One region of the Streptococcus sp. ELY_86 genome, then DNA from elsewhere that is predicted to be linked to it. Evidence: predicted binding sites of a transcription regulator. Region 1 holds the regulator's gene; each other region holds the start of a gene.

The links. The regulator NrdR, encoded in region 1, represses ribonucleotide reductase genes. The targets are predictions, from matches to a motif close to ACACNATATATNGTGT.
Region 2: the regulator NrdR is predicted to act here: its motif matches at 2,595-2,610, upstream of AC4HAN_RS04630 (redoxin NrdH).
Region 3: the regulator NrdR is predicted to act here: its motif matches at 5,627-5,642, upstream of AC4HAN_RS02550 (deoxynucleoside kinase).

What each region holds. Positions count from the first base shown of each region.
Region 1 covers NZ_JBZFUK010000005.1:57,177-67,049, forward strand. Annotated here, with positions in the region: gene AC4HAN_RS07760 (ABC transporter ATP-binding protein) at 1-1,324, shown strand, start outside; gene AC4HAN_RS07765 (energy-coupling factor transporter transmembrane component T family protein) at 1,317-2,147, shown strand; gene rsmG (16S rRNA (guanine(527)-N(7))-methyltransferase RsmG) at 2,236-2,949, opposite strand; gene AC4HAN_RS07775 (LemA family protein) at 3,035-3,595, shown strand; gene htpX (zinc metalloprotease HtpX) at 3,605-4,504, shown strand; gene AC4HAN_RS07785 (YceD family protein) at 4,745-5,281, shown strand; gene AC4HAN_RS07790 (response regulator transcription factor) at 5,641-6,330, shown strand; gene nrdR (transcriptional regulator NrdR) at 6,508-6,999, shown strand; gene AC4HAN_RS07800 (DnaD domain protein) at 6,986-8,155, shown strand; gene dnaI (primosomal protein DnaI) at 8,156-9,058, shown strand; gene der (ribosome biogenesis GTPase Der) at 9,071-9,873, shown strand, end outside.
Region 2 covers NZ_JBZFUK010000002.1:344,338-354,210, reverse strand. Annotated here, with positions in the region: gene nrdE (class 1b ribonucleoside-diphosphate reductase subunit alpha) at 1-2,145, opposite strand, end outside; gene AC4HAN_RS04630 (redoxin NrdH) at 2,248-2,472, opposite strand; gene AC4HAN_RS04625 (hypothetical protein) at 2,763-2,885, shown strand; gene icd (NADP-dependent isocitrate dehydrogenase) at 2,908-4,083, shown strand; gene AC4HAN_RS04615 (putative ABC transporter permease) at 4,282-5,076, shown strand; gene AC4HAN_RS04610 (phosphocarrier protein HPr) at 5,431-5,694, shown strand; gene ptsP (phosphoenolpyruvate--protein phosphotransferase) at 5,699-7,432, shown strand; gene AC4HAN_RS04600 (NADP-dependent glyceraldehyde-3-phosphate dehydrogenase) at 7,665-9,092, shown strand; gene AC4HAN_RS04595 (phosphoenolpyruvate carboxykinase (ATP)) at 9,205-9,873, shown strand, end outside.
Region 3 covers NZ_JBZFUK010000001.1:527,215-537,087, forward strand. Annotated here, with positions in the region: gene glmU (bifunctional UDP-N-acetylglucosamine diphosphorylase/glucosamine-1-phosphate N-acetyltransferase GlmU) at 1-579, opposite strand, end outside; gene AC4HAN_RS02530 (ASCH domain-containing protein) at 654-1,094, opposite strand; gene AC4HAN_RS02535 (VIT1/CCC1 transporter family protein) at 1,377-1,871, opposite strand; gene metG (methionine--tRNA ligase) at 2,312-4,315, opposite strand; gene AC4HAN_RS02545 (hypothetical protein) at 4,611-5,444, opposite strand; gene AC4HAN_RS02550 (deoxynucleoside kinase) at 5,760-6,401, shown strand; gene AC4HAN_RS02555 (exodeoxyribonuclease III) at 6,707-7,534, shown strand; gene nth (endonuclease III) at 7,622-8,251, opposite strand; gene AC4HAN_RS02565 (arsenate reductase family protein) at 8,318-8,671, opposite strand; gene AC4HAN_RS02570 (methylated-DNA--[protein]-cysteine S-methyltransferase) at 8,694-9,206, opposite strand; gene AC4HAN_RS02575 (3-phosphoglycerate dehydrogenase family protein) at 9,352-9,873, opposite strand, start outside.

The DNA of each region.
Region 1 (9,873 bases):
TCAGACGATGGTTGAAAAGGTCAATACCTGGGCTGAGCGTTTAGAACTGACGGATTTGCTTGATCATCGGCCTCAGGACCTCTCTGGCGGGCAAAGGCAGCGTGTCAGTCTAGCCGGTGTATTAATTGATGAAAGCCCGATTTTGCTCTTTGATGAGCCCTTGGCTAACCTCGATCCAAAGTCCGGCCAGGACACCATTGATTTGATCGATCGGATTCACCAAGAAGAAGGAACGACCACGATTATTATTGAACACCGGCTGGAAGATGTTCTCTACCGCCCTGTTGATAAAATTGTGCTGATCAATGACGGTCAGGTTCTTTTTGATGGCAGTCCTGATGAGATTTTGCAGACCAATCTGCTGCGGGAAAACGGCATCAGTGAACCCCTTTATTTGACGGTTCTGCGGCATTTGGGGCTGGATGTAAAAAGAGCCGCTCATTTGGCGGCACTCAGCCAGCTCGATCTTTCAGGTATCCGTTTTGAAGAAACCGGCGGCCTGCCTGCTTCTAAGCCTTCTCTGCCTTTGCTTACCATTGATGAGTTTAATTTTTCTTACACGCCGGACAGACCGATTTTGCAGAATTTGTCTGTTCAGATTAATAAAGGGGAGCGCATTGCCATTGTCGGCAAAAACGGTGCGGGCAAATCTACTCTGGCTAAGGCACTCTGTCAATTTATAACTGCCAGCGGCCAGATTTACTATCAAGGGAAAGACATCTCTTTTGATTCCATTAAAGAGCGGTCTGAGCGGATCGGCTATGTTTTGCAGAATCCCAATCAGATGATCAGCCAGACCATGATTTTTGACGAGGTGGCTCTGGGTCTGCGTCTTCGCGGTTTTGATGAAGCGCAAATCAAAGAAAAGGTTTTTACCGTTCTAAAAACCTGCGGTCTGTATGCATTTCGCAATTGGCCCATCTCTGCTTTGTCATTTGGGCAGAAAAAGCGTGTCACGATTGCATCAATTTTAGTTTTAAATCCGGAAATTATCTTATTGGATGAACCTACAGCAGGGCAGGATAAGAGACACTACACCGAAATGATGGCCTTTTTGGATGAGCTGAATGCTCTGGGGCATACCATTATTATGATTACGCACGACATGCAGCTGGTGCTGGAATACTCAGACCGGGTACTTGTCATTAGCCGAGGGCAGATTTTGGCAGATCAAAGTCCTGTCGATCTCTTCAGCCGGCCAGAATTACTGGCGGCTGCCAATTTGAAGCAAACCAGCCTCTTTGATTTGGCTGAAAAGTTAGGCTGTGACCCTATTTCACTGACTCGTTATTATATTGAGCATCAAGGAGGATCGGATGAATAAGCATTTGATTGGTTATCATGATGGTGAAGGACTTCTCTATGATTTGTCAGGCGCCAGCAAACTCCTCTTTTTTCTCCTTGTTTCTATTGCCTGCATGACGACCTATGATACCCGCTTGATTTTAGCCGTCGGTTTAATGTCGGTTTGTTTGTTCAAATCAGCAGGGATTCATTGGCGGGATATTTCCTTTGTCATGAAGTTTGTGACGGTTTTTGCCGTTTTGAACGTGGTCATGGTTTATCTTTTTGCGCCTGACTACGGTGAGAAAATCTACGGTGCCAAAACACTGTTATGGGCAGGAAGGGGGCGGTTTTACCTGAGCTGGCAGGAAATGTTTTACCTCTTAAATCTGGTTCTCAAGTATTTCTGCACGGTCCCTTTGGCAATACTTTTTTTGATGACTACCCATCCCAGTCAGTTTGCTGCCAGCCTTAATCAAATCGGCGTTCCTTATAAGGTGGCCTATGCTGTCAGCCTGACCTTACGGTATATTCCGGATGTTCAGGAAGAATTCTACATGATTCGGACATCACAGGAAGCCCGCGGTTTGGAGCTGTCTCAAAAGGCAAACCTGCTCAGCCGGATCAAGGGTAATCTGCAAATTATCGTTCCTTTAATTTTCAGTTCTTTAGATCGGATTGATACCGTTTCAACGGCAATGGAGCTACGGCGGTTTGGCAAAAATAAAAAAAGAACCTGGTATACCTATCAGCCTTTTAGAAAAAATGATATCTTAGCAATCGGCTTAGCTTGTTTCATCTTATTGATTAGTTTTTGGCTGTTCCGTTTGAACGAAGGCCGCTTTTACAATCCTTGGAGATGAAATAAAGCTAAAGAGAGTTAATTAAAACAAAAAAACTGCTGTCCGATGCGGCTTCTTGCTGCGGTGTCGGATGACAGTTTTTCGTTTTTTATAGAGGTTTTTTGTTGGGAATACCGGCTTTGCGCGGGTATTTATTGGGCGTTTCTTTTTTCTTTGTTACTAAGGTAATATTGCGCTCGTCTCCGTTAGGAAGCTGATAGTGATAACTCCCTGAAACCTGACTAAACAGCACTTTCAGCGACTTCTGAGCGGCGGCAATCTCCTCATCAGCAGCGCTGGCTTTCAGTGCCACAAGCTGACCGCCAACCTTTAAAAAAGGAACCGTCAGCTCGGCTAATACCTGCATTCGGGCGACAGCGCGGGCCGTAACCAGGTCAAACTGAGCCCGAAAGGCCTTGTCTTGACCCAAGTCCTCAGCTCTGCCATGATAAAAATGAACATCAGTCAGCTCCAGCTCCTCAGCTAAAGCCTGCAGAAAGTTGATACGCTTATTCAAGGAATCAATGATTGTAACGTCAAGTTCGGGATAAATAATCTTCATAGGAAGACTTGGAAAGCCGGCTCCGGCTCCTATGTCTAAAAGTTTCAGCGGCTCATTTTTGATGCAGCCTTCTAAAATAGGTGCAATAGAATCGTAAAAGTGCTTGAGGTAGACATCATTTTCCTGAGTGATGGCTGTGAGATTGATCTTTGTGTTCCATTCGACCAGCAGTTTGAAATAAGAAGCAAACTGCTTTTTTTGATGATCAGACAGATTAATGCGGTGCTCAGCCAATGCTTGGTAAAATTCTTCGGGGGTCATGCTTTCTCCTTTTATCTCCATTTATTCTAACATAATTCTTCTTTTTCTGATATAATGGAAACAGGAATTTTTAAGGAGAACTAACATGCTTATTTGGATTGTTTTAATTATTATTGCCTTGCTTATTGTTTGGGTAATTGTAAGCTATAATGCTTTGATCAGAAGCCGTATGCAGACACAGGAGGCTTGGAGTCAGATTGATGTGCAGCTGAAGCGCAGAAATGACCTTATTCCTAATTTGCTGGAAACGGTCAAGGGCTATGCCAATTATGAACAAAGCACCCTTGAAAAGGTTACAGAGCTCCGCCGTCAAGTGGCAGATGCCAACACGCCTAATGAAGCTATGCAGGCCAGTGACGCTCTTGGGAAACAAATGGCCAGCATTTTAGCGGTTGCTGAAAATTATCCGGATCTTAAGGCTAATCAAAACTTTATGAAGCTTCAAGATGAACTGACCAATACGGAAAACAAGATCTCTTATTCGCGTCAGCTCTTTAATTCAACAACTGCTAACTACAATGTCAAATTGGAAACTTTCCCGAGCAACCTGATTGCAGGACTGTTTGGCTTTAAAGCCAGCGAGTTTTTGGAAACACCTGAGGAAGAAAAGTCTGTGCCAAAAGTTGATTTTGGCAATATGACTTAGGAGATTGCTATGCTGTTTGATCAAATAGCCAGTAATAAAAGAAAGACAATCATTTTGCTGGTTGTCTTCTTTCTGCTTTTAGCGGTTATCGGTGCTGCGGTCGGCTATCTTTGGCTGGATAGTTTGACAGGCGGTGTCATCATTGCTTTAATCATCGGCTTCATCTATGCTTTCAGTATGATTTTTCAATCAACTAATGTCGTAATGGCTATGAATAATGCCAGAGAAGTGACAGCAGATGAAATGCCGGATTACTATCATATTGTAGAAGATATGGCTATGGTAGCTCAGATTCCCATGCCGCGTGTCTATGTGGTTGATGACCCTTCGCTTAATGCCTTTGCGACCGGATCCAGTCCTAAGAATGCTGCTGTTGCTGCAACGACAGGTCTTTTAGCTGTTATGAACCGGGAGGAATTAGAAGGTGTTATCGGGCATGAGGTCAGCCATATTCGCAATTACGATATCAGAATTTCAACGATTGCCGTTGCTCTTGCCAGTGCCGTAACCCTTATTTCCAGCATCGGCGGGCGTATGATGTGGTTTGGCGGCGGCAGAAACCGCAGATCAAATAATAATGAAGGCGGCGGTTATGTGCAGATTATTTTGCTGGTCTTTTCCATTTTAGCGATTGTCTTGGCGCCTTTGGCAGCTAGTTTAGTTCAGCTGGCTATTTCCCGCCAGCGTGAGTATTTGGCTGATGCCAGTTCAGTTGAATTAACCCGCAATCCGCAAGGAATGATTAAGGCTCTGCACAAGTTAGAGCAGTCTCAGCCCATGGCCCATCCTGTTGATGATGCCAGCGCTGCGCTCTATATCAACGATCCGCAGAAAAAATCCAGTATGCAGCATCTGTTTTATACCCATCCGCCCCTTGCGGACCGTATTAAACGTTTGGAACAAATGTAGCAAAGAAAGATACTTTAAAAATCAGAAATTAAGGACTTAAACAAAAGAATCATTCCTGAAAGTTTTTAAGAATCAGTTCATTTTAAAACACAAGAGCAGAAAAAAGCAATCGATTCCTTTAATGCGGGTGATTGGTTTCTGCTCTTTTTAAATGCTGCAGTTTAAACAGGAATTGAGGGACAAGTCAGTAGATTATTGATATAATGTTAACAATTTAAACATCACAGGAGGAAATCAACAATGTTTACGATTAGTGATATAAAAAAGCAGCCGGAAGGCCTGGCGTTTGAAGAGGAGCTGTCTGTTGAAGGAGCTGTAAAGGAAAGAAACCCCGATGTTTTAGCGCTTGAAGACGTTTTTGCCAAGGGAAGAGTCAGCTATGATGATGGGCTGTATCTGTTAAATTATGAGCTGAGCTACACAATCAGCCTGCCTTCCAGCCGTTCTTTAGAAACAGTGAAACAAGCAAAAACACTCTTTATCAATGAAGTCTTTGTAGAAAACAGCCGCTTAGAAGATAAGAAAGATCTGGTAGATGAGGATCTTGTCTTAATTTTGGAAGATGGAACCATTGATTTGGAAGAAAGTGCTATTGATAATATCTTACTCAATATTCCTTTGAAAATTCTTACTGAAGAAGAAAAGCAAAATCAGAATCTGCCTTCAGGACAGGATTGGACTCTCCTCAGTGAGGAAGATTACCAAAATCTGCAGAAAGAAAAAAAGGAAAAAGAGAGTCCTTTTGCGGCTTTGGATGGATTATTTGACGAAGAATAATTTTTTTCTGCTGCCGGATGTCAGGAAACAGGTTCAAGGTTTCAAGTTGTTGAATAACTCAAATTTTTTTCTTAGAAATTGACTGAGAAAAATTAAGAACAGCCATTGAAAAAAGAAAATAGAAATAGTATAATGAAAAAACTGGTGGATTATTTTAAAAAATAAAATTTTAAAAAGGGATTTGATGAAGTTCTTTTTTCCTTGATAATAAAGGGATTATCCGTCATCATAATAAAAAAATAATGACCTTATAGAACTGTAATAAGTTTGTTGCCCAGACTTTATAGTTTAATTATAAAAACTTTATTTTATTGGAATAATATTAGAAAACTATATTAGAATAATAAGCAGAGGGGTATATGGCTAAAAGTATTTTAATTATTGAAGACGAAAAAAATCTGGCAAAATTTGTTTCTCTGGAACTGCAGCATGAGGGGTATGAAGTTGACGTGGAACATGACGGACGTTCCGGCTTAGACAGGGCTCTTGAAAGAGACTTTGACTTGATCCTTCTTGATTTGATGCTGCCGAAGATGGACGGCTATGAAGTAACGCGCCGGCTGCAGCTGGAAAAAACAACTTATATTATAATGATTACTGCCCGTGATTCTACTATGGATATTGTCACCGGCTTGGACCGCGGCGCAGATGGCTATGTTGTAAAACCTTTTGCTATTGAAGAATTACTGGCTCGGGTTCGTGCGATTTTCCGCCGCCAGGATATTGAAAGAGCCAAGCATTCCGTAAAGAAAGACAGTGCCTACCGTGATCTGCAGCTGGATGTACACAATCGGGCTGCCATTCGAAATGGTGAAACCATACCTTTAACCAAGCGAGAATTTGATCTGCTCAGTGCTCTTATGGAAAACCTCAATCAGGTTATGACCCGAGAAGAACTTTTGGATCGGGTCTGGAAATATGATCAAGAGGCTGAAACAAATGTCGTTGATGTCTATATTCGTTACCTGCGCGGTAAAATCGATGTTTCCGGAAAAGAAAGCTATATTCAGACTGTCCGCGGCATGGGCTATGTCATCCGCGAAAAATAGATTAAAGCAAAGGGGAGAAAGAAATTTCTGCCCTTTGTTTTTGTGCGGAGGTGTGCTGAACAAAAAACATTGCCGCTGGCAGGCATACAGGATTCATTTGGCTGCTGCTTACTTTTGTTCCAGACCAAAATATGGTAAAATAAAGTACTAACCTGAATCAAGAAGTGAGGTGTTTTCATGCGCTGTCCTAAATGTAATTATTTAAAATCCAGTGTTGTTGACAGCCGTCAAGCTGAGGAAGGCAACACAATCAGACGCCGCCGAGAATGTGAAAATTGCCATACACGTTTTACAACCTTTGAAAGAATTGAAGAACTGCCGCTTTTAGTGGTCAAAAAGGATGGAACCAGAGAGCAATTTTCCCGTGATAAAATTTTCAATGGTATTATCCGCAGTGCTCAGAAACGTCCTGTCTCCAGCAGTGCTATTGAAAAAGTTGTCAATGATATTGAGCAAAAAATCCGCAGCGATTATGACAGCGAAGTTTCCAGCGTTGTCATCGGAAATCTGGTCATGGATGAGCTGGCTGAGCTTGATGAGATTACTTACGTTCGCTTTGCCAGTGTCTACCGCAGCTTTAAGGATGTCGATGAAATCGAAGCACTCCTGCAGCAAATTACCAACCGTGTCAGAAGTAAGAAAAAGAGTAAGTTAGATGAAACCGATTGATGAATTTCTCTATGTCAGGCAGAACTATCTCCTGCCTGATACGGTCAGCCTCATGCGCTTTTATTTGCCCATTATCGGCAGTGACGCTGCCGCTCTTTATCAGTATTTCGCCAGTTTTTTTGATAATGGTGAGAAAAGGCACAAATTCAGTGAAATTCTTAACCATACACAATTTGGTATGACTCGTTTTGAAGAATCCCTGTCTCTTTTGACGGCCATGGATCTTTTGGCTTTTTATGAGAAAGACGGCTTTTATTATGTAAAATTGCAGGCGCCTTTGACAGCTGAAGCTTTTTGCAGGAATGCCGTTTATCGCAACCTCTTGGAACAAAAAATCGGTCAGGTTGCTTTGGAGCATTTGGAACTGGAAGTTCCTAAGGAAGCCAGCAATCTGTCCAAACGGTTTTCTGATGTTTTCGGCTATACAGAAGAGCAGCCTCGGCCGCAGGAAGCAGTTAAAAGCAAAACAGACTTTGACTTAGAGAGTTTTAAGCATTTGATGGCTAGAGACGGCCTGCAGTTTGCTGATGAACGGACAGATGCGGTTGCCTTATATGTGATTTCTGAAAAGTACAAATTAACGTGGTATGAAACCTATCTTTTGGCAAAAGAGACAGCCAGTCAGCATAAGATTTCGACCAGGCGCATGCGGCTGAAAAAAGAACAGGCTAAGCACGACGACACGCTCAGCCAATTTTCCAAGGAAGAGCAGGTTGTTATTCATGAAGCTAAGTCTGACCGGCCTGAGGTTTTTCTGGCTAAGATCAAGAAGGCGCGGCACGCAGCGATTACTGCAGATGAGAGAAAACTGCTGGCTGATTTGGCTGAAATGAGTTTTTTAGATGAGGTCATCAATGTTATGGTTTTATATACTGTATCTAAGACCAACTCAGCCAACCTCAACAAGCGTTATCTGATGAAAATTGCCAACGATTTTGCCTATCAAAAAGTTGCTTCTGCAGAGCAGGCTGTTGAGAAGATGCGTGCTTTTTCTGAACGCAGGACGAAGCAAAACCAGGGAAAAACTAAACCAAAGAGTAATGTCCCCGAGTGGAGCAATCAGGATTATAAAAATGAAACAACAGCAGATGAGCAGGCGCGCCTGGACGAAATTAAGCGTCAGACGCTTGCCAGATTGAGAAAGGATGGTGAGTAGATGGAAAAGATTGGGCAAACACTGGCTAAAAAGAATACTAAAAAGCACTATGATACTGAAAAAATGATGCAGACTATTTTGTCAGACCAAGATATTGCTGATTTTATCAGTGCTCACCATCTGAGTCAGGAGCAGATTAAGCTTAGTCTTCCTAAGTTCAATCAGTACCTTTTGGAGCGCGAGCGCTTTAAAAATCACGATGAGAACTACGTGGCCAAGGGCTATCAGCCGATTCTGACCATGAATGAAGGCTATGCTGATGTTTCTTATTTGGAAACCAAGGAGCTCAAAGAGTCTCAGAAGAAGCAGGCGGTTTCAGAACGAATCAATGTGGTCAGCCTTCCAAGATCTTATAAAAACATCTCTTTTGATGATATCAGTCTCGATGATGTCAAACGGTTAGATGTTTTTAAGATGGTTGCTGATTTTGTTGAAAATTATCCCAGTCCCGACCAAAAAGGACTCTATCTTTATGGAGACATGGGGATTGGTAAGTCTTATCTGATGGCGGCCATGGCTCATGAACTCTCTGAGCAAAAGGGCGCAGCGACTACCCTGCTGCATTTTCCAAGTTTTACTATTGACGTGAAAAATGCCATCAATACAGGAACTGTTAAAGACGAGATTGATGCTGTCAAGAAAGCTGAAGTCTTAATCTTGGATGATATCGGTGCCGAACAAAGCACTTCCTGGATTCGGGATGAAGTTTTGCAGGTTATTTTGCAGTACCGCATGTTAGAGGAGCTGCCTACCTTTTTTACCTCTAACTACAGTTTTAAAGATTTAGAGGCTAAATTAGCCAATATCCGCGGCAGTGACGAAACCTGGCAGGCTAAGCGTGTCATGGAGCGGATCCGCTATTTAGCAAAAGAAATTCACCTAGAAGGTGAAAACAGAAGATAAGAAGGAGCAGTAATGGCTTTACCAACCGTAGCGATTGTCGGCCGTCCCAATGTCGGCAAATCAACGCTTTTTAACCGTATAGCCGGGGAACGCATTTCCATCGTTGAAGATGTTGAAGGCGTGACAAGGGACCGCATCTATGCCAGTGCCGAGTGGCTCAACCGCAAGTTTTCTTTGATTGATACAGGCGGTATTGATGATGTTGATGCCCCCTTTATGGAACAAATCAAGCACCAGGCTGATATCGCTATGACAGAGGCTGATGTCATTGTCTTTGTGGTATCCGGCAGAGAAGGCATTACAGATGCTGATGAATATGTCGCAAGAATTCTCTACCGTACCCAAAAGCCGGTTATTCTTGCTGTCAATAAGGTTGACAATCCTGAAATGCGCAATGACATTTATGATTTTTATTCACTTGGTCTGGGAGATCCCTATCCTGTTTCATCTGTGCACGGACTGGGTACTGGAGATGTGCTCGATGCGATTGTGCAAAATCTTCCGACAAAACTCGAAGAAGACAATCCTGATGTGATAAAATTCAGTTTAATCGGCCGTCCCAATGTTGGCAAGTCCAGCCTAATTAACGCTATTTTGGGGGAAGAGCGCGTGATTGCAAGTCCCGTTGCAGGAACAACGCGTGATGCTGTTGATACGCATTTTACAGACAGTGAGGGTCAGGAATTTATCATGATCGATACTGCCGGTATGCGAAAATCCGGCAAGGTTTACGAAAACACTGAAAAGTACTCCGTCATGCGTGCCATGCGTGCCATTGACCGTTCTGATATTGTCCTTATGGTTATCAATGCAGA
Region 2 (9,873 bases), on a different contig from region 1:
TTCACATTGGTTTGAACCAATCTCATCACCGTCATCGGTGAAGGTGCGGATATAGTAAATGGACTTGATTCCCTTATTAAAGGCATAGTTGCGAAGGATGGACAGATCGCGTGTCGTTTGTTTGCTTTCTGTTTTCCATTCATAGAGCCCTTGAGGAATATCGCTGCGCATAAAGAGCGTAAGCGATAAGCCTTGATCGACATGTTCAGTTGCAGCAGCATAGACATCAATAACTTTTCGCATATCCATATCATAGGCTGAGGTGTAATAAGGAATCGTATCCGTTGATAAACCGGCTGCCGGATAGTAAATTTTACCGATTTTCTTTTCCTGACGCTCTTCAATACGCTGCGTGATAGGGTGAATTGAAGCAGACACATCATTGATATAAGAAATCGATCCATTTGGAGCCACCGCTAAGCGATTTTGATGGTAAAGCCCATCTGTCATAACAGCCTGACGCAGAGCCTGCCAGTCAGCAGCCTGAGGAATGAAGTGATCTTTAAACAGTTCCTTAACAAGGTCGGATTTTGGAACGAACTGGCCAGTGACATACTTATCAAAATAAGAGCCGTCAGCGTATTTTGACTTTTCAAAACCGACAAAGGATTCCTTGCGTTCACGGGCAATATTATTGGATTCCACCAAGGTCCAGTAATTCATAAGCATAAAATAGATATTGGTAAATTCAATAGATTCCGGACTGCCGTACTCAATGTGATGCTGTGCCAAGTAGGAGTGCAGTCCCATGGCACCGAGCCCGAACGTGTGAGCCTGAGCGTTGCCGTGCTTGATAGTTGGAACAGCTTCAATGCTTGATGAATCTGTCACAAAGGTCAGTGCGCGTGTCATGGCTTTGATGGAGCGGCCAAAGTCAGGGGAAGTCATCATATTGACAACATTTGTTGAACCAAGATTACATGAAATATCGGTTCCCATTTTAACAAATTCCTGAGCATCGTTGATTTCACTCGGTGTTTGTACCTGCAGAATTTCCGAACAGAGATTGGACATGACAATTTTGCCGTCAATCGGGTTGGCACGGTTGGCAGTATCGACATTGACAACATAAGGGTAGCCTGATTCCTGCTGCAGTTTGGAGATTTCCGTTTCCAAATCGCGGGCACGAATCTTGGTTTTGATAATATTAGGATTGGCCGCCAATTCGTCATATTTTTCCGTAATATCTATATAATTAAAAGGAATGCCGTACTCACGTTCGACAGAATAGGGGCTAAAGAGATACATGTCTTGATTCTTGCGGGCCAATTCATAAAACTTATCCGGGATGACAACACCCAAAGATAAAGTTTTGACACGAACCTTTTCATCGGCATTTTCTTTTTTAGTAGAAAGAAAGGCGATGATATCCGGGTGAAAGACATTGAGGTAAACAACCCCCGCACCTTGGCGCTGACCCAATTGGTTGGAGTAAGAAAAGCTGTCTTCAAAAAGCTTCATGACAGGAACAACTCCTGAGGCTGCACCGTCAAAGCCCTTGATAGGAGCTCCGGCTTCGCGCAGATTGCTGAGGGAAATTCCCACACCGCCCCCGATACGGGATAACTGCAGAGCAGAGTTGATAGAGCGGCCGATAGAATTCATGTCATCGGTCACCTGAATAAGGAAACACGAAACCAATTCGCCTCGGCGGCTGCGGCCGGCATTAAGAAAGCTTGGTGTCGCAGGCTGATAGCGCTGAGCAATCATTTCCATGGCCAGATCTTTTGCCAGTTCTTCATTGCCGTCAGCAAAGTAAAGAGCATTGAAGAGAACACGGTCTTCAATATTTTCAAGATAAGCTTCGCCGTCATTGGTTTTAAGAGCGTATTGCTGGTAGAATTTATAGGCCGCCATAAATGATTTAAAATGGAAATCATAATCATAAAGAGACCGGGAAAGCTTTTCGATAAATTCAGGTTTGTATTTGGCAATAAAAGCTGATTCAATATAGTCATTGTCAATCAGAAAACGAATCTTATCCGTAATACTGTCAAAAGCTTTGGTATTCGGGCGTACATTTTCAGCAAAGAAAGCATTCAGGGCTTCTTTGTCCTTATGCAGCGGAATCTGCCCGTTGACGGGACGGTTAATTTCATTGTTGAGGCGGAAGTAAGAGACATCGCCGAGATTTTTGAGACTCATCTATAAGTTCCTATTCCTTACTAATTTCATCATGTTTTCTTTGGATAAGGGCAGAGCTGTGTTTTTAAAGCAGCCGGCCTTAGTTGTTTAAAATCCTTAAATTTAAATAAGGGCTTTTAATTTGGCAGGCTGAAAACCTGAAAAGACTGTGTCACCTGCTTCAATGACAGGAGCAGCAGTAAAGCCTAAGCTTTTTACATAGTCAATTTTGTCCGGCTGTTCATCGATATTGATTTCTTCAAAAGCAACATCGTGCTGTTCCAGGAACTTCTTGGTCATTTTGCATTGCATGCAGTTATTTTTTGAAAAAACAGTTATTTTGGCCATTTTCTTCTCCTAAAATTTAGATTTTTTTACAAGTTGCTTTACTAGGATATCTAAATTCAGGAAAAAAAGCAAGAAAATTTGCTTGAAAAAACACAAAATATAGTATAGCTATCTTAGAAGTTCCACAAGATATAGTGTTTTTGGGCTGTGCCTGCCTTCAATAGACCAAAGACTGCCAGTACAGCACAGAATGCAGGTCCATATTTGTCCGATGGTCCAGAAAATTGTATAATTTTCATTAAATAAGCTAAAAAAAGCTCCACAAGGCTACTGACGCATCAGTTTTTCCTTTGGATCAGCAAGTCAGCCATTATGATTTTCAAAAATCTGCAGGTGTTCCAACAGCCGTCGGTTTGGCTGCTATGCGTGATGCTGTTCTTCAAATTGGCGGTACTTTCAGTGGCTGTTCTTAAGAAATAAAACGGAGATTAACCAATGGCAGAAAAAGTAACATTTAAAAACGGGAAATTACACGTTCCTGACTGTCCTGTTATTCCTTATATTGAAGGAGACGGTGTCGGGCAGGATATCTGGAAGAACGCACAGCCCGTATTTGACCGGGCGGTTGAAAAAGCCTATAAAGGTAAGAGACAAATCGAATGGCTGGAAGTCTTAGCCGGAAAAAAAGCCTTCAGCCAAAGCGGCGTCTGGCTGCCAGATGCCAGCTTGGAAGTTATCAAAAGTCACCTGCTTGCTATAAAAGGCCCTTTGGAAACACCGGTTGGCAGCGGTATCCGATCACTAAATGTTGCTTTGCGTCAGGAACTGGATCTTTTTGCCTGTGTCCGCCCTGTCCGCTATTTCCAAGGTGTTCCCAGTCCGCTTAAGCACCCAGAGAAAACAGACATCACTATCTTTCGTGAAAATACGGAGGATATTTATGCAGGGATTGAATGGGAGGCCGGCAGCAGTCAGGTTCAAAAGGTCATTGAGTTTTTGCAGACACAGATGCAGGTTCAAAAAATCCGTTTTCCTGAGAGCAGCAGTATCGGTATCAAGCCGATTTCTATTGAAGGCAGCAAACGTCTGATTCGATCAGCTATTGACTATGCTCTGGCTAAGGGGCTTAGGAAGGTCACATTAGTACACAAGGGAAACATTCAAAAATTTACAGAAGGAGGCTTTAGAAAGTGGGGTTATGAACTGGCTCAAGAGGAGTATGCTGCTGAACTTGAAAAGAGCCGACTGGTGGTTGATGACATCATTGCCGATAATTTCCTGCAGCAGATTCTTCTCAATCCTGAACGTTTTGACGTAGTTGCTCTGACCAATCTCAATGGTGACTATGCCAGCGATGCTTTGGCAGCACAGGTCGGCGGCATCGGTATTTCACCCGGAGCTAATATTAATTATCAAACGGGGCATGCTGTTTTTGAGGCAACGCACGGTACTGCTCCGGATATAGCAGGACAAAATAAGGCCAATCCTTGTTCACTGCTCCTGTCGGGCTGCATGCTGTTTGAGTATATAGGCTGGAAAGAAGCGGCTGAACTGATAAAAGCAGCTATTGAAAAAACTTTTGCTGCCGGCTGTTTTACAGCTGATCTGGCAGGAGAAGCACCGTCTTATTCAACCAGTGAATTTACCAAAGTGCTGATGGAAAACCTATAAGAAAAATGACTGACGAACTGAAACGGCATCCAGCTGTCAGATTTTCTGCTTGATTTTTGGAGTCAGTCCAGCAGTTTTTAGCTGCCGCTGTGATCTATGAATAATAATCCAGACCTGTATTTCTTCTTTTAATCCTGTTTGGTATCTATGGCTGAAAAGAGATATAATATAACTATATATCAGGAAAGGCGGCTGTTTATGCCCTATTCACTTTCGGATCTTATCTATCTTTTCTTTGTTTATTCATTTATAGGCTGGCTGTGGGAGACCGTTTACTGCTCTATTCAGGACAGACAGTTTGATTACCGCGGTTTTTTGTTCGGACCTTACTGTCCGGTCTATGGTTTTGCAGTGACGACTGTTTTGATTTTTACCGACCCTTTTCAGGACAATCTTCTTGGGCTCTTTTTGAGCGGCATCGTGATTGCAACAGCTTTTGAATACTTTGCCGGCTGGTTTTTAGAAACCTTCTTTCACATGAAATTGTGGGACTACAGTCAGGAATTTGGTAATATAAAAGGAAGAATTGCACCGCTTATTTCACTTTTTTGGGGACTGGGCATCGTCGTTCTTGTTCGCTGGATTCAGCCAAGTGTCATGGCACTTATCCTCAGACTGGACGACTGGTGGGCAGGTGTGATTGTTTTTGTGATGATGCTTGACTTTATCTGGACGGTCAGGGATACTGTTAAATTTCACGAGGCTGCGCTTGCTCTCGAGGAATATATCCGAGCAGAGCAAGAACGTATCAGAGAATCTGTCAGGCAGGAAGTCGATGATTTAGCGGAGCAGGCCGAGCTTATCAGCCAGCGCTTAGCAGAATTTCGCCTACATCTGGATGACTTTTTACATGCTAAAAGCATTCGGCCTTTCCGATTCAATCAGCGCCGTCTTTTAAGGAACTACAGTAAATTTAAGGAAATTGATGCTCCGTTTGTCACAGAAGTCCGTAAGCAGGCAGCGTCATTTAAAGACAGAGTCAAAAAGAAATAGCGCAGCTGCTGTTTCTTTTTGATTTGGTCTAAGCAAAGGGACAGGCCTGGGTCTGATTGTCAGTTTTTGAGATGCCAATAGGGAGATTTCGTGACATTTGTCATTATTTCATTTTTCCTGACTGAGGGTTGTACAGTATTTTTCAAAGGAGGTGTGCACAGTATTTCCAACGCTTGCTTGGCCGGCAGGAGAGCCTTATAAAAAGCACTGTAAATTATTGAAAATGATTTGCATTATTCTTCCAATTTGGACTTTAGTTCTTGAAAATCGAATTTCAATATGCTATAATCTAGAATTGTAAGGGTTATCATCAGGATAATTCAAAAAAACACATATTAAAAGGAGAACCATACTATGGCTTCAAAAGATTTTCACATTGTTGCAGAAACAGGAATTCATGCGCGCCCAGCTACTTTGCTTGTGCAAACAGCAAGCAAATTTGCTTCAGATATTACACTTGACTACAAAGGAAAAGCTGTAAACCTTAAATCAATCATGGGTGTTATGAGCCTTGGTGTTGGTCAAGGTGCAGATGTTACAATCACTGCCGAAGGTGCAGATGCTGATGATGCAATTGCAGCTATTGATGAAACTATGACTAAAGAAGGATTGGCATAAAGATATGACAGAAATGCTTAAAGGAATTGCAGCATCTGACGGTGTTGCCGTTGCTAAGGCATATCTGCTTGTCCAGCCGGATTTGTCCTTTGAGACAGTTACTGTCGAAGATACAAAGGCCGAAGAAGCTCGTTTGGATGCAGCTCTAGAAGCTTCCCAGGACGAGCTTTCTCTTATCCGTGCAAAAGCAGTAGATACCCTTGGCGAAGAAGCCGCAGCTGTATTTGATGCTCATTTGATGGTTCTTGCAGATCCGGAAATGATCGGTCAAATCAAAGAAACGATTCGTGCAAAACAAGTTAACGCAGAAAGTGCTCTTAAAGAAGTAACAGACATGTTTGTGACCTTGTTTGAAAACATGGAAGACAATCCCTACATGCAGGAACGTGCGGCGGATATTCGTGACGTTGCCAAGCGTGTTTTGGCTCATCTTTTAGGTGTTGAACTGCCAAATCCGGCAACTATCAGCGAAGAATCAATTGTGATTGCGCACGACTTGACTCCGTCTGACACTGCTCAGCTGGATGCTAATTTTGTTAAGGCTTTCGTCACTAATATCGGCGGCCGTACCAGCCACTCAGCTATCATGGCAAGGACGCTTGAAATTGCTGCGGTGCTTGGAACAAATGACATCACTGAACGTGTTAAAAACGGAGACATTGTTGCTGTCAACGGTATCACCGGTCAGGTTATTATTAATCCGACTGATGAGCAAGTGGCAGAATTTAAAGCAGCCGGCGAAGCCTATGCGAAACAAAAAGCTGAGTGGGCTCTCCTTAAAGATGCTGAAACAGTGACTGCTGATGGCAAACATTTTGAATTGGCTGCTAATATCGGTACACCTAAAGATGTTGAAGGCGTTAACAACAACGGTGCTGAAGCTATTGGTCTCTACCGTACAGAGTTCCTTTATATGGATTCACAGGACTTCCCGACAGAAGATGAGCAATACGAAGCTTATAAAGCTGTTCTTGAAGGCATGAACGGTAAACCGGTCGTAGTGCGTACAATGGACATCGGCGGAGACAAAGAACTTCCTTACTTTGATTTGCCAAAAGAAATGAACCCATTCCTTGGTTTCCGTGCGCTTCGTATTTCGATTTCAGAAACCGGCAACCAAATGTTCCGGACACAATTGCGTGCTCTTCTGCGTGCATCTGTGCATGGTCAATTGCGCATCATGTTCCCGATGGTGGCTCTTGTTACTGAATTCCGCAAGGCTAAAGGAATCCTTGAAGAAGAAAAAGCAAAACTTAAAGCAGAGGGTGTTGCTGTCTCTGATGATATTCAAGTAGGTATCATGATTGAAATTCCAGCAGCAGCGATGCTGGCGGATCAATTTGCCAAAGAAGTTGATTTCTTCTCTATCGGTACAAATGACCTCATCCAATACACGATGGCAGCTGACCGTATGAACGAACAAGTTTCATACCTCTACCAACCATATAACCCATCAATTCTTCGCTTGGTTGACCGTGTTGTTAAAGCGGCACATGCTGAAGGTAAATGGGCTGGTATGTGCGGTGAAATGGCTGGCGATCAAACGGCTGTTCCACTCTTGGTCGGTATCGGACTTGATGAATTCTCAATGAGTGCAACTTCTGTTCTGCGCACGCGCAGTCTCATGAAGAAGCTTGATACCAAGAAAATGGAAGAATTGGCTCAGCGCGCTCTTACGGAATGTGCTACCATGGAAGAAGTTCTTGAACTTGAAAAAGAATACATTGATTTTGATTAATCAGGAAAAAGATTGGAAATGCAATTTCCGGTCTTTTTTTGTAAAGCGGCTTCTATTTTTCTCTTAACTGCGTTTAAAGGATTTAAAAATCCGCAGGCCGGCTAAATTATTAGGCGAAGTAAAAGGAAATAAATCGTTTTGTCTTAATTTTCTGACTTTTGTCGTAGTAAAAGATTGAAAAAAATCAAAAAAGTGATAAAATAAGGATATTACAGTAAAAAGGAGATATACTTTGACAAAACAGTATAAAAATTATGTCAACGGTGAATGGAAACTATCTCAAGATGAGATTAAAATTTACGCTCCCGCTTCAGGTGAAGAGCTTGGTTCTGTTCCTGCTATGAGCACTGATGAAGTAGATTATGTCTATGCTTCAGCTAAAGCTGCATTTCCGGCTTGGCGTGCGCTTTCTTATGTGGAGCGTGCTAACTATATCCGCAAAGCAGCTGATATTTTGCAAAGTAAGGCAGAAGCGATCGGTTCTGTCCTTTCCAAAGAAATTGCTAAAGGGCTAAAATCATCTGTCGGTGAGGTTACACGTACAGTAGAAATCATGGAATTTGCGGCTGCTGAAGGCGTTCGTACACAAGGTGAAGTCCTTGAAGGCGGAAGCTTCGAAGCTGCCAGCAAGAAAAAAATTGCCGTGGTTCGCCGTGAGCCAGTAGGACTTGTTTTAGCGATTTCGCCATTTAATTATCCAGTGAATCTTGCCGGTTCAAAAATTGCTCCGGCGCTTATCACAGGAAATGTTGTTGCCTTTAAACCACCAACGCAAGGTTCAATTTCTGGTCTTCTTTTGGCAGAAGCCTTTGCAGAAGCCGGACTTCCTGCCGGTGTCTTTAATACAATTACCGGACGCGGTTCTGTTATCGGTGATTATATTGTTGAGCATAAGGCTGTTGACTTTATCAACTTTACCGGTTCGACACCGGTTGGTGAAAATATTGGCCGTTTGGCTGGTATGCGTCCAATCATGCTTGAACTTGGCGGTAAAGATGCGGCTATCGTGCTTGAGGATGCTGATCTTGAGCTGACAGCTAAAAATATCGTTGACGGTGCCTTTGGCTACTCAGGTCAGCGTTGTACAGCTGTTAAACGCGTTCTTGTCATGGACAGCGTTGCTGATGAATTGTCTAAGCTTATCGTTGAGCGGGTCAATAACTTAACTGTTGGTTTACCGGAAGATAACACTGACATCACACCATTGATTGATACTAAAGCTGCTGATTATGTAGAAGGTCTTATCAATGATGCCAAAGAACGCGGTGCAACAGCCCTGACTGACATCAAACGTGAAGGCAATACTATTTATCCGACAGTCTTTGATAATGTCACAACGGACATGCGTTTGGCTTGGGAAGAACCATTTGGTCCAGTGCTTCCGATTATTCGTGTCAATTCAATTGAAGAAGCTGTTCACATTGCTAACCAATCTGAATTTGGCTTGCAAAGTGCTGTTTTCACCAATGATTATCCAATGGCTTTCAAAATTGCAGAGCAGCTTGAAGTCGGTACTGTTCATATCAACAATAAGACACAGCGCGGTACAGATAACTTCCCATTCTTGGGTGCTAAAAAATCAGGTGTCAATACACAAGGTGTTAAATACTCTATCGAAGCTATGACTAGAATTAAATCAGTTGTATTTGATATCAAATAAACCTTTATGAAACTCAGTTTTTGCTGAGTTTCATTTAATTTTCAAAAAAATGATAACGTTTACATAAAAATGTGGTATAATAATAAAAGATAATATTTTGAGGAGGAATATAATGGTCACACGACAACATTTTTCAGAAGAGTCTATGCGCAAAAATAACCCTTATTTTTCAGCATTAAAGACAACCATCGAAACTGCTTTTTACGAAAATCACGTGGTTTCGTTAAAGGGGCTGGCAGAAGCTTACCGCTTAGCCGCTAAAGCTCCCAATACTATCGTTTTAGATTCACCAGTTGCTCACGCCGATGATTTGGGTCTTCCGCGGGATGCTAAAATCCTCTTGGAAAATTCAGGCGGTATTGTCGGGCGGACTGCCAAAGCACGTCGGATTTTCGGACGAGACAGTGCAGAAGATGCTAAAATTTTGCAAATTGTGCGTGAAGCAATTTTCCAAGCAAGACACCGCACCTTTTACCGTGCAGATGCTATTGTAGGCCTTGATGAAGCCTTCATGCTCCGCGCTCATTTGATGGTTCCGCAGGATGATATCAATAATCTGTATTCATGGCTTAATAACTTCCAGATGTTAAACGATACCTACCGTGCACGTTTGAAAAATTCCAAACGCTATGAAGAAACGGATATTTATATCTTCTCAGATCCGGAATGGAGCCACCCTGATTATCCGGATGGATTGGTTTACTTTGACACGAATCATAACTGTGCAGCTATCTTGGGTCTTCACTATTTTGGAGAATTGAAGAAAGCAACGCTGACCTTA
Region 3 (9,873 bases), on a different contig from region 1:
CTGAGCATTGTCCGTATTGATTTCTTTTAAGGCTTCAAAAAGGCGTTTATTATCAAAAACGTAAGTGCCTGTATTGATTTCTTTGACCTGCTGCTCAAACTCAGACGCATCCTTTTGCTCAACAATCTTAGTGACTTCCGCATTTTGATTGCGGATAATCCGGCCATAGCCAAACGGATCAGCGGCTTCTGCCGTTAAAATCGTAGCCACATTTTTATGATTTCTGTGGTAATCCACCAAATTTTTCAGGCTGTCTCCCGTAATCAGCGGCGTGTCCCCGGCAATCACAAGAGTTTGTCCGTCCAAGCCGACTAATTCTTCTTCGGCCATCATGACTGCGTGTCCTGTTCCCAGCTGTTCTGTCTGCATGACAAAATCAGACTGGTCTGCCAAAACATCTTTAACAAGATCTGCCTTATGTCCGATAATTGTTACATTCTTTGCAGGATTCAAAGCAGAAACACTGCGAAAAACATGCTCTAACATTGTAATTCCCGCAACCTTATGCAAGACCTTGGGAAGATCTGATTTCATTCGAGTGCCCTTGCCTGCAGCAAGGATAATAGCGTAATTATTCATAAAATGTCCTTTGTAAAAAATAATACAGCAAAAATGTTCATTTTATTATAGCACTTTTCTAATCATTTGTTAAATTAGGGTGCATAGACCAAACGGAATTCCTCAAGAACAATCAGGCTGTCTTGCGTAAATGTCAGCCCTGCCTCTTTAAACCACTGCGTAAAAAGCTGCTGATGACTATCCCGCCACCAAGCCAGAGTCCGGTCGCCTTCACCTTCTTTAAAAGCATGTCCAGCTGACACCTCTTTGAAAGGAACGACTGTAACTTTGGTGACTTCAATGATGCAGATAGCCTCATCATGACTGTCCAAAATAACATCATAACTGCCTTCCTGAGGAAGCAGCTCACCGTCCGCTGCATACAAATCATAGGCAGAAGCAGTTGCTGTTTTCCTTCCTTTCAAAACCAACTGCGCCAGTAAATCGGGTTCTGCTCCAAAAGCCCAGGCATCAATAGTATTGCCGATAGCCGGGTTGAGCGTTTTATACTGATTCCATAGTTGTTCTGCATTCATGCCTACCTCCAATTTATAGCTCACAGCTTGCTTAACAATTCCCAGAAAATAAGCTGTTTTATGAGCTTGGTAAGAAAGATTCTGATACTGAAACTGAATCTTTTCTCACCTAAGTAAATCTGCTACTATTATACATTATTTCAGATAGACACAAAAACAATCATTTAAAATACTGCTGTTCCCAGCGATTACCGCCTCAAACCGAAAATCTGTATCTTGACAACAAAAAAGTGAGGTTCAAATATTTCTAGGAAATGATTGAATCTCACTTTTTTAAACCTGTCAGGCCAACAATCCCAATAAGTAGCCAACATAATAAGCAACAAAGGTTGCAATAAGCCCGACGGTCACTGTGCGTAAAACTTCTTTTCGTTTTGATTGGTGAGTTATAGCCGCCTTAACTATTCCTAACAAGACCAAAGCCAAAGCAACAAGGAGACAGGCAATAACAAAAGTATAGTTTTGAAACAGCTCTATTTGATTGATGAGCAGGTAGGACAGCAAAGGAAGAAGACCAAAACCATTAAACGCAAGAAAGGTTGCCAGAGCATTTTTAACGGCCTGCTTATTATCCGTATGTTTTTCCGTCGTTGAACTCAAGTAATCACCGATAGCCATGGAAAAACCGTCTGCCAGTAAGTTTGAAAAGCCCAAAATAATGATTGTCATCGTCCCAAGTCTTCCTCCTACTGCACCGGCAACCACAGCAAAAGTCGTGATAATCCCGTCCAAACCGCCGTAAACGATTGATTTAGCATAATCTTTCAAATTTATCATTAGAACCGCTCCTGACTAATTTAAAGAATGAATTATTTAGAATCATTCTAAATATTTCGTTATCTCTATTATACTCTTATTTAGAATAATAACAATTAAAAATCCTTCGGCAATAAGACTAGGCCTACAATAAAAAATCAGCAGAAAATTTCTGCCGATGTCAGATTATAGACAAACTCTCAAAACTAAATTCTCTCTAAAATTTCATCATAGAATAACATCACTTTGTATGTCTATAAGATGATACAAAAATGAACGAAGCCTAACCCGATACTTTCCGATGTAGCAAAAGAGGCAGAAACTCACTGTTTCTGCCTCTCGGAGATTTTGAGACCTAGGCTCAAAATCTAGGTATGGAATTCCGAAGGAAATCGCTACCGTCCGTGCTACCTAAGGAAAGTATCATAACAAAATGTTACTTTTTGATAAATGAAATCATTCTAACCAATTTGACTGCCGTTAGGCACACTTGAATCAACAGTCAGAACACTCAAGCTGCCATCGTGTTCAGCAGACAGAATCATACCTTGGCTGAGCAGACCCATCATCTTGCGCGGTTTGAGGTTAGCAACAATCTGAACTTTCTTGCCGACTAATTCCTGCTCGTTGGGATAGTATTTGGCAATGCCTGAGAGAATTTGGCGGTCTTCGCTGTCACCGGCATCCAAACGGAATTTAAGGAGCTTGTCAGAGCCTTCGACCTTAGACACTTCCTTAACCTCAGCAACGCGGATTTCCACTTTGTCAAAATCGTCAAACTTAACAGTTTTCTTGTCGTTTTTCAGCTCAACCTTGCTTGGATCCCACTCATTTTCCTCTTGAGAAAGAAGAGATCCGGAATCCATTTGCTTCTTGATATAGTCAATTTCTGCTTCCATGTCCAGACGCGGAAAAATAGGTGTTCCCTTAGCTATGACCTTGACACCTTCCGGGAAATTAGCCAAAGTCAAATTTTCAAGGTCAAATTGATCAGCCAAGCCAAGCTGCTCCATAATCGCATTTGAAGTGGTCATCATGAAGGGCTGAATAAGATGAGCCACCACGCGCAGACTGGCTGCCAAATGTGCCATAACACTTGCCAATTCATCACGCTTAGCATCATCTTTAGCCAGCACCCAAGGAGCGGTCTCATCAATATACTTGTTGGTACGGGAAATGATATTCCAAACGGCTTCAAGCGCACGCGGATAATCCACAGCATTCATTTGCTTGTGGTATTCGGCCAGATTCTCTGCCGTAACTGCTGCTAAATCGGAATCAAATTCAGTGACATTTTCAGCATAAGCAGGAATTTCACCATCGAAGTACTTATTGATCATAGCCACTGTACGGTTGAGGAGATTGCCAAGGTCATTGGCCAATTCATAATTGATACGGCCGACATAATCTTCAGGTGTGAAAGTTCCGTCTGATCCGACCGGTAAAGAACGCATGAGATAGTAACGAAGAGCATCAAGGCCGTAGCGCTCTACCAGCATTTCCGGATAGACAACATTGCCTTTTGATTTGGACATTTTGCCGTCTTTCATGACAAACCAGCCGTGGGCAATAAGGCGCTCAGGCAATTTCATATCCAGCATCATGAGCATGATAGGCCAGTAAATACTATGGAAACGCAGAATATCTTTACCAACCATATGAAAGACCGTACCATTCCAGAATTTATCAAAATTAGCATGATCTTCCTGACCGTAACCAAGGGCTGTCGCATAGTTGAGAAGAGCATCAATCCAAACGTAAACAACATGTTTAGGATTTGAAGGCACCTTAACTCCCCAGGTAAAGGAGGTCCGTGACACCGCCAAATCTTCCAGACCAGGCTCGATGAAATTTTTAATGATTTCATTCATACGGCCGTCCGGCTGGATAAAGTCAGGATGCGCATGGAAAAAGTCTACCAAACGATCAGCATACTTGCCCAGACGCAGGAAATAAGACTCTTCTGATACCCATTCCACCTCGTGGCCAGACGGAGCAATACCGCCGATGACCTTGCCGGCTTCATCGCGAAAGACTTCTGCCAGCTGACTTTCGGTGAAAAATTCCTCATCCGAAACAGAATACCAGCCTGAGTATTCGCCTAAGTAAATATCGTCCTGTGCCAGCAATTTTTCAAAGACATCAGCCACTGCTTTTTCATGATAATCGTCAGTCGTACGGATAAACTTGTCATACGAAATATCAAGGAGCTTCCAAAGCTTCTTCACACCTACTGCCATACCGTCCACATAAGCTTGAGGGGTGACGCCGGCTTCTTCAGCCTTTTGCTGAATTTTTTGTCCGTGCTCATCAAGACCGGTCAGATAAAAAACATCGTAGTTCATCATGCGCTTATAACGGGCTAAAACATCGCAGGCAATAGTCGTATAGGCCGAACCGATATGAAGTTTGCCGGATGGGTAATAAATCGGTGTTGTGATATAAAATGGCTTTTTATCGCTCATGTTTAAGATACCAAGAACGTAAAAACAAGCTAAAGACAGCCTTACTCAAAAAACAGAAAAAATCCAGCTTTCAGCTGCTGAAAATGCTGCTTGTACGTTCGTTTCCTTTCTCATCCGAGGCAGATGAAACCTCTTTTTAATAACACTTTATTATAGCATAAATTGCCTATTATGAAAGCTCAAAATCAAAAAACGGTCTTAGAAGCCCCGGCTTTATCTGAAAATAAAAAAGAGCGGAATACGGGCACAATTGGCAGAATCAACTGTGCTCTTCCCGCTCTTTTTAAACTGCTCTTTAATAATTATTGAGCTTTTTTAAAGATTTACGTTCTTCATTTTCAATTTTTTTATAATTTTTAAGTAATTTATCAGCTGCTTTGCCTGTCCGCTTAGCGTAAGTTATTTTCTCTCTCAGTTTACCCTTGTTATTATAGGCTTTGAGGGTTAAGCGATTGCCTTTTTTCTGATAAGTTATCTTGCCTTTTTTCTCATCCTTAAAGTCTTTTTTATAGTCCTTCATTATGTCTTGAAGATCATTGTCGGAGGTATATTTATTTTGAACATAATCGTCAATATAATCGTTCAAGCCATCAATAAAGTCCTTTTGGGAAATCGTCATCCGAATTTCTCTTTTCCAGATATTAGCCTGATGTGTCGGTTTCATGTGACCGGTGTAAGTTGTCCGAGCATTGAGAAAAAGATTGTCTTGCTCCATATTATCAGGCAAATCTATATCATAATTCAGTTTATAATAAGCATAAGTTTTCAGGTAATTCTTTTTAACGACTAAAAATTGATGATAAGTAATATTGCTTTTTTTGTTTTCCTTGTCAACATCAATCCACTCATCCTTTTTAGTGCTGTAGGAAGAAGCCGACACCTGTTCCCAAGTACCGTCTATATTGCCGGAATAGTAATAATAAGCCGCAGCGCCGCCGGCAATCAAGAGCAGTACAGCAAAGACTGACACTAAACTGATGATAACAATGGTTGAGGTCTTCATTTTTTTCTTTGGCTGCTGACGGGACACTGTAAATTCTCCTCTCTGAAAAGCTGCCTGAAATTCTTCTTGACTGGGTTCGCGTCCGTTTGCTGCACGGAACTGTTGTTGCCATTCATTTTGATTCATCTTAGACTCCTTAATAATTTATTACTCTTTTATTTTACCATACTTACAGCCTAATTTATCAGAATTTTTAAATTGTTTTTTCGATTTTAAGCTGTTTTCATCTAACGGGAAAGGCTGAGTCCTCATTGAGCAGGCCTTATTTTAACAAACCTTAAAATTATTGTGATTTAAGACTTGATTAAATACAATATGTAGTGTTATTATATTAATTGCTGTACAATATATTGTGGGGTTATATTTTAATACTCTTTTGAGATTTCATCAGCTGTCTGAGCAGCAAAATAGCATTTACTGATTTGGAGGTACTTTACAATCGTGATTATACTAGCTGGGATGATCGGCGTCGGAAAAACAACCTATACATCCCGTATTGCTGAAAGTTTAGGAACACAGGCCTTTTTTGAACCTGTTGATAACAACCCTATTTTGGATAAGTACTATGAAGATCCTGAAAAATACGGTTTTGCTTTGCAGATTTATTTTCTAAACAAACGGTTTAAATCCATTAAAAGCGCCTACCATGAGGACAATAATGTTTTAGACCGCTCCATCTACGAGGATGCTCTGTTTACTTATATCAATACCTTACAGGGAAGCATCAGCCAGCAGGAATATCAGATTTATCTGGAGCTCTTGGACAATATGATGGAAGAAATCAAGGGTCTGCCCAAGAAAGCACCGGACCTTTTAATCTATTTAGACGGCAGCTTTGACCACATTTTAAACAATATCAAAAAGCGCGGCCGCTCCTTTGAGCAGCCGACAAAAGATAACGGCTTGCTGGATTACTATCAGCTTTTGCACAGTAACTACAAGGACTGGTACGACAGCTATGATTACAGCCCTAAAATGCGGATTCAAACAGATGACTTTGATATCAATAACCCCAAGGATTGGGAGACTGTCTACCGTATGATTCAGCAAGAAATGAGCGCCCTTGGAATAGGCGATCGCTGACAGAAAACAACGGCTGCTTTGTCTTGTCGGTTTTCTGTGATAAAGCATTAGATGTCATTTCCCGGGCTGCTTTGACCTGCCCTAAAGGGCTGGTCAAAGTCCGGCATCAGACCAAAATCAGTTCAGGCTGTTTCAGTCGCTCTGAAGCTTATTTTTTGATACAATAATAAAAAAATGAATTAGAAAGATTGAACATAGGCGAAAAAGCTTCTTGAAAGCTTCTGCAAAACAGACAGGAAAGGCTTTGATTTTCCGCTTAGTCCCGCAGTCTGCCGAATTTGGGATATGTTCTTGGTATCTTACTTATGAAACTCATTTCATGGAATATTGACTCGCTCAATGCTGCTTTAACCAGCGACTCAGCCCGGGCCTTGCTTTCACGTGCGGTTATCGATACTTTAGCTGAGAAAAAGCCTGATATCATTGCTATCCAGGAAACAAAACTGCCTGCTAAGGGGCCGACAAAAAAGCACTTGGAAATTCTTAAAAGCTATTTTGCTGATTACGATATCGCCTGGCGCTCTTCTGTAGAGCCTGCACGCAAAGGTTATGCCGGTACCATGTTCCTTTATAAATCAGAGCTTAATCCAACAGTTACTTATCCCAATATCGGGGCTCCGGCAACTATGGACGCCGAAGGCCGAATCATTACGCTTGAATTTGATAACTTTTTTGTAACTCAAGTGTACACACCTAATGCCGGCGACGGCCTGAAACGTCTGGAAGACAGACAAATTTGGGATGAAAAATATGCCGATTACCTGGCAGAATTGGATAGGCAAAAACCTGTTTTAGCCGCAGGCGACTACAATGTTGCCCATGAGGAAATTGACCTGGCTCATCCCTCAAGCAACCGCCGCTCTCCGGGCTTTACAGATGAAGAGCGGGCAGGATTTACCAATTTATTAGCCAAGGGCTTTACCGATACCTTCCGCTATGTGCACGGTGATATTCCTGATGTTTACTCCTGGTGGGCTCAGCGCAGCAAGACCAGCAAAATCAACAACTCAGGCTGGAGAATTGATTACTGGCTGACCAGCAACCGCATTGCCGATAAAGTCCTTAAATCTGAGATGATCGATTCAGGAGCACGGCAGGATCACACGCCGATTATGATAAAGATTGACTTGTAAGAAGCCTTTATACTAAATAAAAAACAAAAAGATTGAGGCAGAAGCTTATGCAGCTCTGCCTCAATCTTTTTTGGTCTGATTATTTAATTAGCAGTCTGAAAAATCATAAAGCTGGGGATACTTATGACACTCAGGATTTTTGGGATGGCAAATCTCCCGTCCAAAATAAATCATGGCCTGATGGGCTGACAGCCACAGTTCCGGCGGCAAAACATCAGTAACACGCTTTTCCACTTCCAAAGGTGTTGCCGATTTTTTAACGATATCATGGTGCTTACAGATACGGCTGACATGAGTGTCAACGGCAAAAGCAGGAAAACCAAAGCCCACACTCATAACAACATTAGCCGTTTTTCTGCCGACACCTGATAAACCTTCCAGCTCTTTTCTCGTATGAGGCACTTCTCCCCCATACCTGTCCATCAGCTGCTGCGAACAGTCTTTCAAAAATTTTGCCTTGTTGCGGTAAAGACCGATTTTTGAAATGTGAGATTCAATATCTTTTAAATCTGCCTTTGCCAAATCATCAGGTTTGGGATAGGCAGCAAATAAAGCCGGTGTTACCTTATTGACAGCAGCATCCGTCGTTTGAGCCGACAAAATCACGGCAATCAGCAGTTCAAAATGATTGTTAAAATTTAAGCTGGGCTTGGCATCCGGATAAAGCGCAATAATTTCTTCTAAGACCTTGCGAGCCCGTTTTTTCGATAAGACCATAACAACTCCCGTTCTTCTTGTTTCCATTATAGCATGAAAACTAAAAGAAAGAAAAAATCTCGGCTTTTAAAAGCTGAGATTGGCATAGTTAGTCCGATAGCCGACCTGTATAAGTTTGCCATCCTTTATCAAAAGCGGACGCTTAATCAGCATACCGTCACCTGCTAATAAGTCAGCAGCTTCATCAAGGCTGAGCTGATCTATTTTGTCCTTTAGCCCCAGTGCACGATAGGATTGACCGGACGTATTGAAAAATTTTTTCAGCTCCAGTCCGCTGGTCGTTATCAAATCTTTTATAAAATCTGCCTGCGGCGGATTCTTTTTAATATCAACGGCCTGATAGGCAAGTCCCAGCTGATCCAGTTCTGCCTTAGCCTTGCGGCAGGTACTGCATTTAGGGTGTTCATAAAATACAAGCATCATTTCTCCTTTCTTTTCTATCTTAACGAGAAGAACGGCTGCTTGTCAAGAGTTTAACACCTTCGTGCTGCAAGAGCCATCGTTTTTTGTCTGTACCGCTGGCATAGCCTGTTATCTGACCATGGGAGCCCAGCACCCGGTGGCAGGGAACGATGATACTTAAAGGATTGCGTCCGACAGCTCCGCCAACTGCTCTGGCAGAACGGCAGTTTATCTTCTTAGCAATATCACCGTAGGTCAGCGTTTGACCAAAAGGAATCTCCTGCAGCACCTGCCAGACCTGTTTTTGAAAAGAAGTTCCTCGGGGAGACAGCAAAAGTTCACCCTGCTTGGGATTTTCTCCGGCAAAATAAGCATCCAGCCACTGCTTCGCCTGGCTTAATACAGTGTTGGGAGCTGCCATAAATGCTTCGTCAGCTATGCCCTGCTCAAAATATTTTTGACCGGCAAACCAAGCACCAATAAGCCCTTGCTTATCGGCGACCAACGACAAATCTCCCAAAGGAGAATGATAGATTTGTTTGTATAGGGTCATAACAGCCTCCTTTAGAGTTAACAAAAGCTTCCCATGAACCATCATGAATTTTTGCAGCTCCGATTGTAAATTAAAAGTGATAAGAAAAGGGTGATTGTTAGTCCAAGGTCTAAACCAAACTAACACTACCCTTATTTTCAGCTGTTTATTTAGCGGCCTTGATCTTTCCTTTAATCAAGCGGACACGGACAATATTGTCACTGGCTTCAAAATTAGCAACCAGCTCATCAATTTTTGCCTTGTCAGTTTCATCAAGGTCAAGAATTGTATAAGCGTAGTTTCCTCTTGAACGATTGAGGATATTATCAATATTAATATCCAGATTAGAAACGGCAGTTGACAGACGCGCTACAATATTAGGAACATTTTTATTGATTAATGTAATCCGGTAAGGTGCTGTCAGCGCTTGGTGCATATTAGGGAAATTAACAGAATTTGTAATTTCGCCGGTTTCCATGAAACGGCGGATAGTTTGTCCGGCCATAATAGCACAGTTGAGCTCCGCTTCTGCAGTAGAGCCGCCGACATGCGGAAAGACCGTAATTCCTTCTTTATTGAGCAGTTCTTCTGTTCCAAAATCGGTAAAGTAGTGTCTGACAACACCTGTTTCAAGCGCATCAAACAGGTCTGTATTATTTACCAGTTCACCGCGGGCAAAATTAATGAC